2 regions of the Paenibacillus lentus genome follow, and region 2 is predicted to be linked to the other one. Evidence: riboswitches for the same ligand, from Rfam matches in the RefSeq annotation. Region 2 holds a riboswitch; the other holds the start of a gene.
The links. Region 2 has a riboswitch for cyclic di-AMP ahead of EIM92_RS07855 (KamA family radical SAM protein). Riboswitches for the same ligand answer to the same signal wherever they lie in the genome.
Positions count from the first base shown of each region.

Region 1 (7,685 bases), 880 kb from region 2:
GAGGGACGACACGAGAAGGAATACATTGTGACGGTGGATAAGCCAATTACCCCTTCTTTTCTTAAAGCTATGAGTGAAGGGGTGCGCATTCTCGGCACGATGACCAGACCAGCTCAGCTGACACGTATTTCAGAGAGAGTGTTTCGGATTATTCTGACCGAAGGCAAGAACCGGCAAATTCGCCGGATGTGCAGTGCTCTTGGTTATGAAGTACGTAAGCTTCAACGCATTCGAATCATGAATATTCATTTAGGCAATCAGCCAATAGGGGCTTGGCGGGAATTGACATCACAGGAGAAGCAGGAGCTTGGCGCAGCATTAAATTATGAGCTGCAATAAGGGCAGCACCTTTGTTACATATTAAAAAAACAATCAGGCCTCGCTAGAGGCCTGATTGTTTCCTAAATCGTATGAGACTAAGGCGATGTCATATTAATCGCGGGAATGCCAGTTTTCGACTCCTCTTGATACTTACGGATAATCGATACTTCGACTCGACGGTTCTTGGCGCGTCCTTCGCTTGTTTTGTTTGAAGCAACAGGGTGATATTCGCCTTGTCCGGTCGAACTGAATTTTTTTGGATCCAGCTTGTCATTAAGCAGGAGGATCTTCATGAAGTTCAAAGCTCGTCCGGAACTTAAATCCCAGTTGGATGGGAACTGGCTTGTTGAGATCGGAATGTTGTCCGTATGCCCGGAGACGACGACCTCGTAATCTGGAAATTGCTCTAGCATTGCAGAAATGGCTTTAGCCAGCTTGCGAGCCTCCGGTTTTACTTCGGCATCACCTGAGTCGAACAAAGCATTATCACTAATCGTAATCATGAGGCGAGAATGATTCAGCTGCGTATCGAGCTGCGTCGTGAGTCCATTCTCTTTAATGTAATTGTCCAGACGCTTTTTGAGACCTTCAAGGTTCTCTTGCTCTCGGCGCATAAGTTCCGTTTTTCGCATCAAGCCTTCAGAAGAATCTTTAGGTATGAGATTATCACTATTAAAGTTCTTGGAGTTGCTACTAAGTGCATTCTGGTCGAGTACGCTAATACCGCCGGTAAGGACACCGCTGAATGCTTCGCTCATTTCCTCGAATTTCTTGGCATCGGTTGCGCTCATACCGTATAGAACGATAAACAGAGCCAGCAGAAGCGTCATGAGATCCGCGTAGGGAATGAGCCAGGATTCGTCAGCGTGCTCCTCCTGCGGGGCCTGTCTAGTCTTTTTGCTCACCGGATTCACCTACCTTATCTAATAGAACGGCGCGCTCCGATGGAGTCAGAAATACAGCCAGCTTTTGTTGGATGGCAATCGTTGAGACACCAGATTGGATGGATAACAGCCCTTCCACCATCATTAGGCGGATTTCAATTTCCTGTTTGGAAAGACGTTTTAGCTTATTCGCGATGGGGTGCCATAGGACATAACCCGTGAAAATACCGAGCAGCGTCGCGACGAAGGCGGCGGCAATCGCAGCTGCCAACGAATCCATATCGGACATATCGGCAAGAGCAGCGATCAGCCCGACAACGGCCCCGAGTACCCCGAGGGTCGGAGCATACATCCCGGCTTGGGAGAATATGAGTGCACCTGCCCGATGACGCTCCTCGGTAGCCGCAATATCTTCAGCAAGTACATCGCTGACAAACTCCTGGTCATTGCCGTCAATGATCATACGCATACCATTACGTAGGAAGTCGTCATCAATTTCCTCGACCTTGGATTCGAGGGCCAGGAGCCCTTCGCGTCGGGTAACGGTAGCCCATTCCATAAAGAGTGAGATGAGCTCTGCCTTGCTGATCATTTTTTGCTTGACGAATAATTTCTTGAACAACTTTGGAATCTTCTTCAATTCTGAAGAAGGGAAGCCTATGAATAGGCTCGCTGCGGTCCCTACCAAAATAATGACGTACGCCGCCGGGTTGTTGACTAAGTTGATGATTGGAGCTCCTTTAAGGAACATCCCCAGAACTACGGCGACCAAACCGAGAATAATACCGATGAGTGATGAAATTTCCATTATACACCTCGTCCTTGAGATAAATTGAAACCGTGCTTTCGTCTTTAAGCATCCTTGCGAAAAGACAGAAACCATCCAAAATTAAACGGTTATATTTTTTATCGACAGAAATCCATTTTTTTTTAAGTGGTATTTTCGTTTATAATAAGACAATGGCCTATTTAGGAGATCGTGAAGGGAGCGAATCGCCCGTGGGAGTAAAGCATGGAAGGGATTATGAATATATTTTGGCAGATTTTACGGAAGCTGTTGGCCGTATTCCGGATTGCTATGTTTTCTTTGAGATGGAGCCTGCCGAATGGGAGGGGCTGACGGATGAGGAGAAGCATGAGGTATTGGAGGCACTGGCTGAGGATCTATTCTTCGGGCTCGGATCCGAACCGGTAATCGCTGTGGGAAGCGCTGTTGTAATATATGACCCAGAAGTACATCGTATTAATGTACTAGTTGGAGAAGAGGAACTAACGTCGGTTAAGCTAATTTAATGATTAATGGTTTTCCTTATAAAGGATTTTGCATGAGCCTTGGGTCATGGTAAAATGTAAGATTAGGAGTATCTAATCAAATTATAGCTTTAGTTATTATGCATGAACGAGGCTCATGAGGAATAACAATAATCAAAAAGTATCATAAAATTTACCCATAAAACTACGTGCACTTAAAGGTACAATGGACGTACTACATAGTCTTTGGAGTTCTTGAAAAAGAACAGGGAGGAAATAATATGCCGTTTACACCACAAGAAATTGAGGCGCATTTAGAGAAGTTGGAAGGATGGGAATTGGAAGAGGGACGCTGGATCGTCCGCAAATATACGTTCTCTGAGTTTATGAAGGGTATTGCCTTTGTAGACGAGGTAGCGGCGATCTCAGAGGCCTTTAACCATCATCCTTTTATTACGATCGATTATAAGACCGTTACGCTTCGTTTGACATCATGGGAAGCCGGTGGAATCACGGCCATAGATATTAAGGAAGCTGAGCAATATAATGAAGCATTCGAAAAGATGAGTTCTTCCGAGAAAGTTTGAGGAACTGGGTATATTGGCCGAATAGGGGACACGCCCTCCGGGAACGCTAAGGTCCGGTGGGCGTGTCTTTTTTATACTAATTATTTTTTCTCAGCAAGCCAGAGTGCAACGTTCGCAATTTCCTCATCCTGCAGCTTATCTTTGAAGCCAGGCATCATAGAGCCTTGACCCTTCGAGATTACTTTGTAAAGTTGTTCAATTGACATGGTGGCACCGATATTTTGCAGATTAGGCCCAGCTAAGCCTTCCAATTGATCCCCGTGACAGCTAATACAGTTAGCTTTGACGATGGCTTCCGCTTGCTCTGCGTTCAATGTGACCTCAGGCATTTGTGTCTTATTCTCTTGCGCGACCTGCTCTTTACCAGGCAGGGTAAAGATAAGCACGAGAGCCAGCGCACATGCGACAAAGAATAGCCCGCTCATAACCCATTTTTGCATTTCAATCGTCCCTCCTATGTAAGCTACCTTATTATTATAACGGAACATGCAATTTGATCATAGCATTTGTGACAAAAAAAGCAATGAATTCCATGTATAATTGCTCAAATTTTTTAATATATATGAGCATTCTCACAGCGCATCAGGAAGGGGTGTGCAGTCTCTCCTAGAAAAGACTGTTTCATAGCATGAAAATAGCCGAGAACGCCTTACAGGTGCCCTTAGACTCCTTGAACTCCATGCTATAATCGTTCGCCACGGTATACCATGCAATAGTAAGGCTTGGATATAGCTCCAGGAGTCATTTTCTCGTAAAGGTCGGTTATGACGAAACCTGATTTCTGATAGGCTCGGATAGCCCGCGTATTCCAGGTAAGCACTTCAAGATCGATGACGTTGGATGGTGCGCGTCGCTGCCCTTCTTTGACAATCGTTAATACAAATGACTTACCTAATCCATGACCGCATAAGTCGGGCCTCATCCCAATTCCAAGCCTTGTTATGTTTTCCATAGGGAAATACTGGGCGAACCCGGCCAGATTGCCTTCCCCGTCCAGCACGGATACATATTGCTCGGCCCGCAATACAGGATTGCCGAATTCAACATCAAGAGCTTTCATTTGTTCCCAAGGCAGCCAGCTATAGATATCATAGGGGGAGTCGTAGCGCCAAGTACTGATTGCTTCCCCGTGGTGTTCTTCCATAGGAACGATGTGAAACTGAATATCTCGTTTATCCATCTTGCGCCTCCTTGTACAAATGGAAATGCCGTGCCATGGAACTTTTCCGGCTCGATCTTTTTACCATCACTGTAACGGGATTTTATTTTATTGTAAAGGCTCTATTGGTGCTGTTTTTTTTGGAGTTATGTGATTAGTGCCGGATGTTTATCGAATTATAATGAAAACGGTATTATTGCAAGGGAGGAAAATAGTGCTAAAGGCGTATAGATGCAACCTTATTCTTTTAAGTTTCGTTAATGGAGTAGAGGATGGTTTATCACAAAAAAAATGCGACGATTCTAGCAGGAATCGTCGCGGCGTATCAAAGAGGCAGTAAACATCAAATAAATAGCAATATTAGGATTGAGCGGCATGGGTAGAATAACCGTATTTGCTCAAAATCCGTTTCGCACCGACGTAACGCTTTTTGTAGTAGCTGTTACTTAGCTTATCTGTGCGAATTCCTTTGGAAGAAGAGGCATGGGCGAACTTTCCGTCACCGATATATATGCCCACATGAGATACCCCTTTGCCAGTCGTATTAAAAAATACGAGGTCTCCTTCTTTCAGCTGATTCTTTGCAACTGGTGTACCCTGCTTGTACTGGGCCGACGATACGCGAGGCAGCTTAACGCCCATCTTCTTGAAGACGTAACTTGTGAATCCGGAGCAATCGAAACCGCTTGCCGTCGTTCCTCCGAATTTGTAAGGCGTGCCATAGACTGCTTTAACTGTCTTGTTCAATGTTGTGTCCGAGTCCGCGTAAGCGTTTGCTGCTCCCATCGTAAAAAGAATGGCTAAGCTCGTCGCCGCTGCTGTCAATGTCTTTCTCAAGTTGTATTACTCCTTCCAAGGCCTGCGAGGTTAGCTTAAGGGTTCGGTTGAAGGTTCCCCTATCATCTCTTTTGAAGCGAGATCAATTCACCCATAAATGGTTCCCCCGCTTCCCGGGTGTTGGGAATTCGGCTTATCAGTTGTACGCACCCGTAACTTTTACAATAATGATTACAAGTTTGTTACTTATTCTTTGGTTAGTCTATCAAAAGCCGCCATCTATTGCAAGTTTAGCCATGTGAAAAGACACTGGTAAAGTTATCCGGTATATTTGAATATAAAAAAACCTGCAGGCGATTCTGGGAGGAATCTTTGCAGGTTTTTGGACGTATGTTATTCTACATCATCATGATCTTCACTATCTACAGCAACAGCTTCGTATTTGTCTGTGCTCAGGATGCGCTTGGCACCGACATAGCGTTTGACATAATAATCTTCACTCAATTTGCTGATAATTACACCTTTTTTGGTTGAAGCGTGGGCAAAGCTTTCACCATCAACCATTACACCAACATGGGATACTCCCTTGCCAGAAGTGTTGAAGAATACGAGGTCACCTGGTTTGAGTTCGTCCTTCTTCACGGCAGTTCCCATATTATATTGGGATCCCGATGTGCGGGGAAGCTTAATATCAAGACTCTTGAATACATAAGAGGTAAATCCGGAACAATCAAAGCCATCCGTTGTCGTACCGCCGGATACGTATTTCGTGCCGAGAGCCGACTGAATGGTAGTGTCCAGTTTGGAGTCTGCGAAAGCGCTCCCAGCTCCTAATGAGAATAGAATGGAAAAACTCACTGCTGCAACGGCCAACTTTTTCTTCAAAGAAGTTATGCTCCTTCCAATGCCTACGAGGTTAGCTTAAGGATTCGGTTTGAAGGTTCCCTATGATCCCTCTGAAGCGAGATCAATTCACCCAAAGTGGTTCCCCCGTTTCCCCGGTGAAGGGAATTCGGCTGTAATTTTAACACCATGTTTAACCTATTCGATATGCTGCCATACATCTTGTAAATGATGACAGAAATGATTACAAAACTGTTACTTAAAAAGTACTGTTGTTATTGTAACAAGGTAGGCAGCATTTGGCAATGGTTAATTTGCGAGAATTATATAGTAAGCATAGAATAAGGCCCCCGCAAAAGCGCGGAGGCCTTGTGGCTCTAGGGAGCCAAAGAAATGAAGAAAATTTAACTTTTTTGTTGCCATAAGCAATATTGCGAGGATATTTTCCATATTTTGAGAACACTACGAAAGAATGGGTAAGCTTGCTGTAGGATCAACGCTAGGAGACCGGTCATGATCCAGGATATCGTGCCGAATAGAATAAATACTATAGAACATGAAATTGCGAGAATGACGGAGATTCCTAAACCAGTTATAAGATGCTTCCAGCAAACGAGCAGGGATGGCCAGGGATTGTGTCTGAATAAATAGCCGAACTGCAGGAATAGCAAGCTTTGTCGAATAAACCAGCTGTAACCAAGCCAGCCAACGATATAAGCCGTAGTAATTAAGAAAGTAGGGATATGACTGCTTCCTTGGAGGAGGAGGGACAGAGGTGCGTATACTTTGGGCAGCAGCCACACGGTGGGAATCAGAATTAAGATAAGCTCCAGAAAATAGAATAGAGTCACAGGCTTCCAGAATTTCTGCATGCCTCGGAATAGAGGGAGGCCAGCCGCCCTTTCTTCCGCTGGAAGCAGTCCGTATAAGATGCCAGCGTGAATTAAAGGGGTCAATAGCAGTCGAAGCATGACCATGCCGGACAGGATCCATATGTAATGGTGAACTTCGGGAGTTTGCCAGAACCTGCTCTGTCCCTCGATTAGAAACAAAATTCGGCTTAATTCATGGGGTGGAGGATCTGGAAATCGGTGCAGAACTTGAATAACAGCTGTATTGACTAGGCGATATAGAAACACTCCCCACAGCAACTGATACAGAAAAAGAATGATGACGGAGGGGAACTGGCTTTTGACGCTGCTCCACCCATTGCGAATATAGGGCATGACATTCCCTCCTAAAAGTTTTGTGAGCGGTACTCCTTTGAATAAGCCTCGAGCAAAACTACTTCGTAAGCTTAAGCTAAGTTTTGTGAGCGGTACTCCTTTGAATAAGCCTCGAGCAAAACTACTTCGTAAGCTTAAGCTAAGTTTTGTGAGCGGTACTCCTCTGAATAAGCCTCGAGCAAAACTACTTCGTAAGCCTAAGCTTAGTTTTGTGAGTAATACCGCTCTGAGTAGGTCTACCACAGGAATGAGCTGATCAGCATTTCAAATAGCCTGGTTACTGTGACGTTGGAGCGCGTGCTGATCTTCTCATCAATGCTGGCTTTAAAGTAATTGTTAATGTGCTTGTTTTCCAGCACTATCGTATAGTTCGGATCGATCATGGCCCAAGCGAGAGGGGCTTTATAGCGCAATTTTAATTGTGCCTGCTCCTCCTCTCCGTTCCATACCTTTCGAATCGTGTGGCCGTCTTGGAAGGTGAAGAGAAGAGGAACCTTCGGATGGGTTCCGCCTTTTCGCTTGATATCTACAATCGATTCGTACAACAATTCATTGTTTTGTTGGACTTCCAGGGTAGTGATGTTCTCTATGGCATAGTCCGCCATTTCTCCGCCGTATACATATTGGTTAAAGTACT
Region 1 covers NZ_CP034248.1:903,659-911,343, reverse strand. The annotation lists gene rluF (23S rRNA pseudouridine(2604) synthase RluF) at 1-339, shown strand, start outside; gene motB (flagellar motor protein MotB) at 417-1,226, opposite strand; gene motA (flagellar motor stator protein MotA) at 1,210-2,013, opposite strand; gene EIM92_RS04185 (hypothetical protein) at 2,205-2,498, shown strand; gene EIM92_RS04180 (4a-hydroxytetrahydrobiopterin dehydratase) at 2,738-3,043, shown strand; gene EIM92_RS04175 (c-type cytochrome) at 3,124-3,483, opposite strand; gene EIM92_RS04170 (GNAT family N-acetyltransferase) at 3,726-4,223, opposite strand; gene EIM92_RS04165 (C40 family peptidase) at 4,563-5,039, opposite strand; cyclic di-AMP (ydaO/yuaA leader) riboswitch at 5,044-5,183, opposite strand; gene EIM92_RS04160 (C40 family peptidase) at 5,373-5,864, opposite strand; cyclic di-AMP (ydaO/yuaA leader) riboswitch at 5,870-6,007, opposite strand; gene EIM92_RS04155 (hypothetical protein) at 6,227-7,048, opposite strand; gene EIM92_RS04150 (M1 family metallopeptidase) at 7,285-7,685, opposite strand, start outside.
Region 1: it holds a riboswitch for cyclic di-AMP, as region 2 does, so the genes downstream of both, EIM92_RS04165 (C40 family peptidase) here and EIM92_RS07855 (KamA family radical SAM protein) in region 2, are expected to answer to the same signal.

Region 2 (7,685 bases):
TGCGCAGCGGCAGTTCCTTTCCCTCCCCGGCAAAAGCCTTCGAATACACCAGAAGCGGTACATATTCGCGCGTATGATCTGTCCCCTTATACGTCGGATCATTGCCGTGATCCGCCGTAATGATTAGCAAGTCGTCTTCTTCCAGCAGCTCAAACACCTCTGGCAGACGAGCATCATATTCTTCAAGCGCCTGGCCATACCCTTGCGGGTTCCGCCGATGTCCGAAGACCGCGTCGAAATCGACCAGGTTCAGAAAGGACAGTCCATGGAACGGTGTCTTGAGCGTCTCCATCAGTTTGTCCATGCCATCGGCATTAGAAACGGTGCGCACCGCTCGGGTCACACCTTCCCCATCATAAATATCGGAAATTTTACCCAGGGCGATGACGTCGAAGCCACTGTCCTTCAGCTCATTCATCGTCGTGCGGCCAAACGGTTTCAGCGCGTAATCATGACGGTTCGATGTACGTGTAAAGTTCCCCGGCTCGCCGACGAACGGACGGGCGATGATCCTGCCCAGCATATAAGGATCATCTAACGTGATTTCGCGGCAGAACTCGCAAATTTGATACAGCTCCTTCAACGGAACCACCTCTTCATGGGCAGCGATTTGTAGCACGGAATCAGCAGAGGTATATACGATCAGCGCACCAGTCTTCATATGCTCTTCGCCCAGCTCGTCAATAATCTCGGTGCCGCTGGCTGGCTTATTGCCGATCACCTTACGGCCCGTCTTCTCTTCGATACGGCGAATGAGTTCGTCCGGAAAGCCGTCTGGAAAGACGCGAAACGGAGTATCAATGTATAATCCCATAATTTCCCAGTGCCCAGTCATCGTATCCTTGCCCCGCGAAGCCTCCTGCATTTTCGTATAGTACGCCAGCGGTTTGTCCGTCTTGGGCACACCCTGGATCGGCTCTATGTTGGACAGTCCAAGCTTGGCCATGTTCGGCATATTCAGCCCGCCACAGGCTTCTGCGATATGACCGAGTGTATCCGCGCCCACATCATCGAATTCGGCAGCATCCGGCGCTTCGCCGATCCCTACGGAGTCCAGTACGATTAGGTGTATCCTTCTGAATTTTGCCATGCTCACTGCTCCCTTTCTGCGGTTTAGTGTTATTTGGTCAATAAGAACTCGTTCCCTGCTCGCCCTTCACAATTTGCACACCTGAGCTTGCACCGATGCGGGTTGCGCCGGCCTCTACCATCTTATTTACGTCGTCCAAGCTGCGAACTCCTCCCGAAGCCTTTACGCCTACGCCCGGCCCTACGGTACGCCGCATAAGAGCTACATCCTCGGCCGTAGCCCCGCCGCCCTGAAATCCAGTGGATGTCTTCACAAAGTCAGCCCCCGCCTGAACAGCCAGCTCACAGGCTCTTACTTTCTCCTTATCAGTGAGCAGAGCAGTCTCTATAATTACTTTAACTAAAGCCTTCTCAGCAGCTCTGTCTACAACGGCTTTCATATCGTCTAGCACGGTAGCATCATCTCCTGATTTCAGCGCTCCGATATTCATCACCATATCGATCTCCGCGGCACCGTTACTAATCGCATCTGCCGTCTCATAAGCCTTGGTCTTGGGTGTAGCAGAACCCAGCGGGAAACCGATGACAGTACATACCTTCACATCACTGCCGGACAGCAGTTCTGCGGCATAGGCTACCCACGTAGGATTCACGCACACTGAAGCAAAGCCGTACTTCTTCGCCTCCTCTGCAAGCTTCCGAATCTCTTCTTTCGTCGCATCCGGTCGCAGTAGGGTGTGATCAATTAATTTAGCTATACTCATAACTATGCTCTCCTCTATCGTTTGTATTGATGTATCATATGATGCAATGCTGACTTGCCTGGATCGTTTTAATATCATTTTATCACCCGGATGAACATATACGCTGCTTGGTCTTTTTCCATGTCTACTTTTAAGCTATTCAACGTTCAATAATGATGCATACAGGCTCATTCAATCCTTAAAGCCTTCAATTTATTATAGTGCCTTCTCCGCCCTCTCGCCAGCAACCGATGCCCTATCCTTGCTTATCGCAGGGGAACCCCATATTGCCGTACGAAACACAATGCCAGCCAATCCAATTAATGCGGTGATGAAACCGATAAGCATAAAAGCTTTGCCCACTTCAATCACTGTTACGAGCACCCCTCCAATTAAAGGAGCTGTCAGCTTCACCAGGCTAATCATCGTATTCTGAATGCCAAAAATCCGGCCGACCATATCCTCAGAGGTTTCTTGCTGCAGAATATAATTTTGCGTTACCATGTACAGGCCATTTCCAACACCAATGACGATTCCCAGTCCGAGGAGCAGGAACGGGCCAGTCCCTGGTGGACACAGTCCAAGAAATGCGATCCCAACGCCGATCAGCACATAGCCCCCGCCCAGCCCCCAGCCATAGCGAATCCGATTTAAACGGTTCATAATGACAAGCATGATTATCGCACCAGCCCCGATCGCAGACACTAACCAGCCGATAAGCACTTCATTGGTTGGTTCGATCGAACGCAGCAGCGTTGGAAATTGGTAATCGATCATCAATAACGACGTTAAGCCAATAAAGCCGAACATCATTGTAAAGAGCAATTTTTTAGCTTGAAAAAGATAGAGCCAGCCCTCCCGCCAGCTGCGCAGGAAGGAACCTTTAGCGCCATGCTCGGAATTCTTGGCCTCCTGATGCACCTGGGACTTCATGACTCCCTTGGACTCCGTGGCTTTTGTAGATTCCCTGGATTCCTCTGCAAGAGGGGACACCGGCAGTAAACGAAGCGGCCATAGCAGTGCCGCAGAGAACAGCCGTGCCGCCATATTGAGCATAATACACGCCTGGGGCGACATCACGGTCAGCGTCATTGCCCCAAGCAGTGGACCTGCCACCTTCGAGGATTGATTCACCAGGCCATTGAGGGACGTAGCTTGGAATAACAGCTTCAATGGAACGATTTGTCGGGTTAATGCTTGCTGAGCCGGAATATGGAATACGCCGCAAGCTGATCGAAGGGCCAGCAAAGGCAAAAGCCACGCCATATTAGGAGCAGCCAAGATGCACAGCGTGAGCGCCGCGGTAAGCAGGTCGCATGCCATCATCAACCGGGCTTTGCGCACCCGATCTGCGACCGTTCCAGCGAAAGAGCCGAACAGAACGGCTGGCAGCGCCATCATCACTGGAATGAGGGCCAGCATGATCGGATCTGCACCCCAACGATAAGCGACAAGCACCTGTATCGCCAGGGCGTCGAACCAGTCGCCAAAAGAAGCGAGTGCATAAGCCGCAAACATACTTCTAAAACTTCGTATCGATAATAAAGAGGAGCGTTCATGATGTGTCATATTCATAGAGGATAATTCCTTCCGTGTCACTAGATACCTCCATGTTATATGGCAATTGTCAGAGGATTATCAGACGAGTCTTTTTTGCGCTCCCTAAACTAGAATATAGACAACGCTCGGCCGATGATGGCTTCCAAACTTCTCTTATGCTTGGAAAGTCCATGTTTTTGATCTAAGCTTTCATAGATCAGGGCATATTTGCGTGCCATTTCAAGGCCGGGATAATTATGTGCAATATATCTCATGATTTGGCTGAGGGAAATCATCCGTAGCGGAACATTTAGCGACATCTCCAGCACGTCCAATCCTTCATCAAAGCATTGCTCGGCCTCCTGCTCCCGGCCACGCCTCAAGTTCAGCAGCCCCTGCACAATGCGAAAACGGCCGATTTCCCGCAAATACGGCGCATCCCGAAGCAAGCTGCCCAATCGTTCCGATACCGCATCCGCTTGCTCCAATTCGCCAGCCAGCACATATACATACATTTCCATAATCGCTACCGGCATCACGAATCCGCTTAGTTCCTCCGCCTCCACCGTCTTTCGCGTCTCTTCGAACCGCTTCATCGCCTCGAGGGCAAGCCCAGCATCCGCATACACCTCAAGAATGTTAAGAATTTTCATTTCGCGGTGCTCCTGCGGCGAGAGTAGACGATGAGCTACAGCTAGCTGGCAATAGTGCAGCATCTGCTGTGGCTCTGGATTAACCCCTCGATATAAAAGCAGCAGCCAGTACAGCCTAGTCTCCATCGGCAAGTCCTCTGCTTCCAAAAACCAGGCAATATCCCCCTGAATGAATTTTAAATAAACGGCATAGAACGGGTCCACTTCAAATCCAAGAATATCCTGCTGTGTTGCCAGCACCAGCATTGACTTGCCTTGTCCGAACAAGTGGTATTTCTTAAAGATCTCCCTCATTGAGGTATTGACGTCGCGATCAGCTACTGATGGATTAAACATAGATTTTGGCTCCTTGACGGTCAAGCTGTACCCGTATCCCCGTACCGTATTGATTTGGATATGCCTCCAGACACCCAGCTTTTTCCTCAAGCGATAAATATGATCGTCAACCGTCCGCTCCACCGGAAACTCCATTGGCCACACCTGATCCAACAGTTGATCGCGCGTGAAAGCCCGCTCGCGATGATGATACAGAAATTGCAGCAGCGCAAACTCCTTCGCTAGCAGTTCAAGAGTCTCCACGCCCCATTTCACCTTATAGCCGGAAGGCTCGAATATCAGTCGTCCCATAATTACTCCTTCATCAAAAAATCCAGTATTAAGCTTATAATAAGCTATCCAGCTCCTGCTAATAAATAAAAACAATTCATTCAGAAAAATTGAAAGAAACAAAATCCCCTGAAGCGGGGCTGATGTTACCTAAGGCCACTCTTCAGGGGATAATCAATAACTTACTCATTATGGGATATTATTGCATAGCTGGCGTACGTTTTCTCTTCTGCGGAAGATCAGGCATCTCGTTAACGGAGACGACTTCATCCGTCTTCTTCTCTGGCTGCTTCCAATGCTGTTCATTGCCCGGAAGATCGTCGAACCAAGCCGCATCCTTAGGGCAATCAAGGATCATCAATTTACCGTAATCCCCGTCGCGGGACTGATGGTATTTCAAATACGCCTTACCATCCTCGATCGCCAAAATTTCAATTTTACCGGATGTATGGCTCATCGACAGTCTTACTCGCTTTCCTAAGCCGGAAGTTCTGGCTTTCGCTTCTTCAACAATACGATAGACCTCCTCCAGGGAAAGGACAAAATCCCGGTTCCCTGCAACCGGTCTGTTAACGAAGAAGTAATACGGCGTAACTCCTGCCCATGACAGTTTATCCAACAGCTCTCCGAGCACTACTGGATCATCATTAATGCCTTTTAACACCGGAGTCTGATTAACCACGATCGCTCCAGCCTCATGCAGAGCCTGGAATCCCCTTCTAGCTTCTGGGGTAATCTCGCGCGGGTGGTTAATGTGGGCCATGACGTAAATGCGCTGTTCCGGCGTGGAATAAGTGCGGATCACATCGAGCAGTTCCTCGTCCTCATAAATGCGCATCGGGTTAAATACGGGAATTTTCGAGCCGAGACGAATGATTTTTACGTGCTCGATTTCACGAAGTTGCGCAAGGATCCCCCGCAGCTTCTCCGTCGCAAGAATCAGGCTGTCTCCTCCAGTCAATAGAACGTTATTGATTTCAGGATGCTTGGCAATATAATCGATGCCCGGCTGCACATCGGACATAGCCTCCTTCACATCGTTACGGAACAAGCGTTTGCGGAAGCAATAACGGCAATAGGCCCCGCATACCTCGGACACGATAAGCAGAGCCGTGGTCTTGTATTTGTGCTGACAGCCCGGTACTACGTAGTTGGTATCCTCGTCGGAAGCATCCCAGCGACCGTACTCCTCAAGCTCCCCCTCATTCGGTATGACAAGCTTGCGAATAGGATCATGCGGGTCATTCCAGTCAATCAAGTTCAAATAATAATCATTTACCCGAAATACGAATTTCTCCGTAATCGGTTTCAAACGCTCCCGCTCCTCTTCGGGAATCATTGTTAGTCTGTCCAGATTAGTAATGTACCTTGTTTTCGTCTTCGTCATTGTACATTCGCTCCTTCCTAGTAATCAACAAAAAAGGCCCCCAGGCCGGGGGTCTTAGACACAGCTACGCCAGCAAGGGTCAGAAGACAAGAATAGACCCTAATAAAGGGTCTAAAGAGACGTGATAAATGATCTTATAACAGACCCATCTACTGCTGACGAGGTTAGCTGACGGACTCGGGTAAGATGGTACCCTACACCTCATGTGAATGAGTGATTCGCCCCAATGTAAAAACCTGGTTCCCCCGCTTTCTTGGCTCTTACCAAGAAACTAAGCGTGTGTTTATGATAAGGTTTGAGCGCAGGATTGTCAACCTTAGCCAATGCAGCTAGAGAGTAGACATAATTTTAAAAGTCGCAATAGTTGACGATTTTTAGTAGATATTGGTAATATATAAATGCCTTTGAAAGCGTTTGCGCAAAAAAAAGGGGGTGACAGACTGCAGCTATAATGACTATATCGATCCACCCAAGATTATTGGTGCCTCTTGTCATGACTAATCTTATTCACAACATGCAAGGAATGCTATTGCCTGTAGTTTTTTTAATTGCAGGATACCTTGCGCACAAATGCGCAAACGTTTTCTCAACAGGAGATGATTTTGTAGACTAGCGACCATCAGAGCTTATTATTAAGGAGGATGCAATCATTGAACTATAAAATTCACCAGGTAAAGAAATGGCCTTATGTTATATTGTGTATCACCTTCTTCTTCTCATTACTATCCGGTATGGCCGGCATGCCCTTCCAAGCTATAGCAGCTGCTGAAACCACTAGTAATAATACAGCAAGCGTCTATTATTACACACCGTACTATAATTGGAGCACCGTTAACATTCATCATAACGCAAGCGGCAGCTGGACAAGTGTTCCAGGAATAGCTATGGAACTGGCCTGTACGGACTGGGCTAGAGCAACGATAGATCTGGGCACATCTACAAGATTTGCAGCAGCTTTTAATGACGGATCGAGCTGGGATAATAACAATGGAAAAAATTACGATCTTAGTGCAGGCAGTGTTATGGTTGAGAACGGTGTTGTTTCCCTAGGAGATCCTTGTCAGGCAAGCAACGAAGATAACATTCCGCCAAATGTACCTACTGGGTTAAGCAAAGACAGCTTAACAAGTACGTCCGTAACCATAACATGGACAGCGCCAATGGATAATGATGGAAGAAGCGACTTAGCAGGTTATGATGTCTATCGTGATGAAATCCTTGTACAAACTGGTATTACAGCTACCACCTATAAGGATTCCGGTTTAAATCCTTCTACAAATTACAGTTATACTGTTGTAGCCAAAGACTTGGCGGGCAACAAATCAGCACCTTCTTTGGCGCTGGAAGTAACAACCCCGGCGGAGGACGCTGCTGGCAATCAAGCGCAAATATATTACTATACCAAGAATCGCTCCTGGAGTTCGGTAAATATCCACTACTCTCTGGATGGCTCGAAATGGACGACACCTCCCGGCGATTCCATGAGTGAAACCGCCTGTACGGATTGGGCCAAGAAAACCGTTGATCTAGGAACGGCTCATGAATTAAAGGCCGCCTTCAACAACGGCTCTGTATGGGACAATAATAATGGAGCTGACTATATTATCCCGTCCGGCCTCGTCACGGTTAAGGATGGTGTCGTGACAGCCGGAGCTCCTAATCCTTGTACACCTCTCCCAGAAGATACGATTCCCCCTTCTATACCAGGTAACCCCAAAGCCACCGTCA
Region 2 covers NZ_CP034248.1:1,788,586-1,796,270, reverse strand. The annotation lists gene deoB (phosphopentomutase) at 1-1,090, opposite strand, end outside; gene deoC (deoxyribose-phosphate aldolase) at 1,128-1,793, opposite strand; gene EIM92_RS07865 (MFS transporter) at 1,989-3,341, opposite strand; gene EIM92_RS07860 (winged helix-turn-helix domain-containing protein) at 3,440-4,591, opposite strand; gene EIM92_RS07855 (KamA family radical SAM protein) at 4,770-5,957, opposite strand; cyclic di-AMP (ydaO/yuaA leader) riboswitch at 6,096-6,245, opposite strand; gene EIM92_RS07850 (carbohydrate binding domain-containing protein) at 6,608-7,685, shown strand, end outside.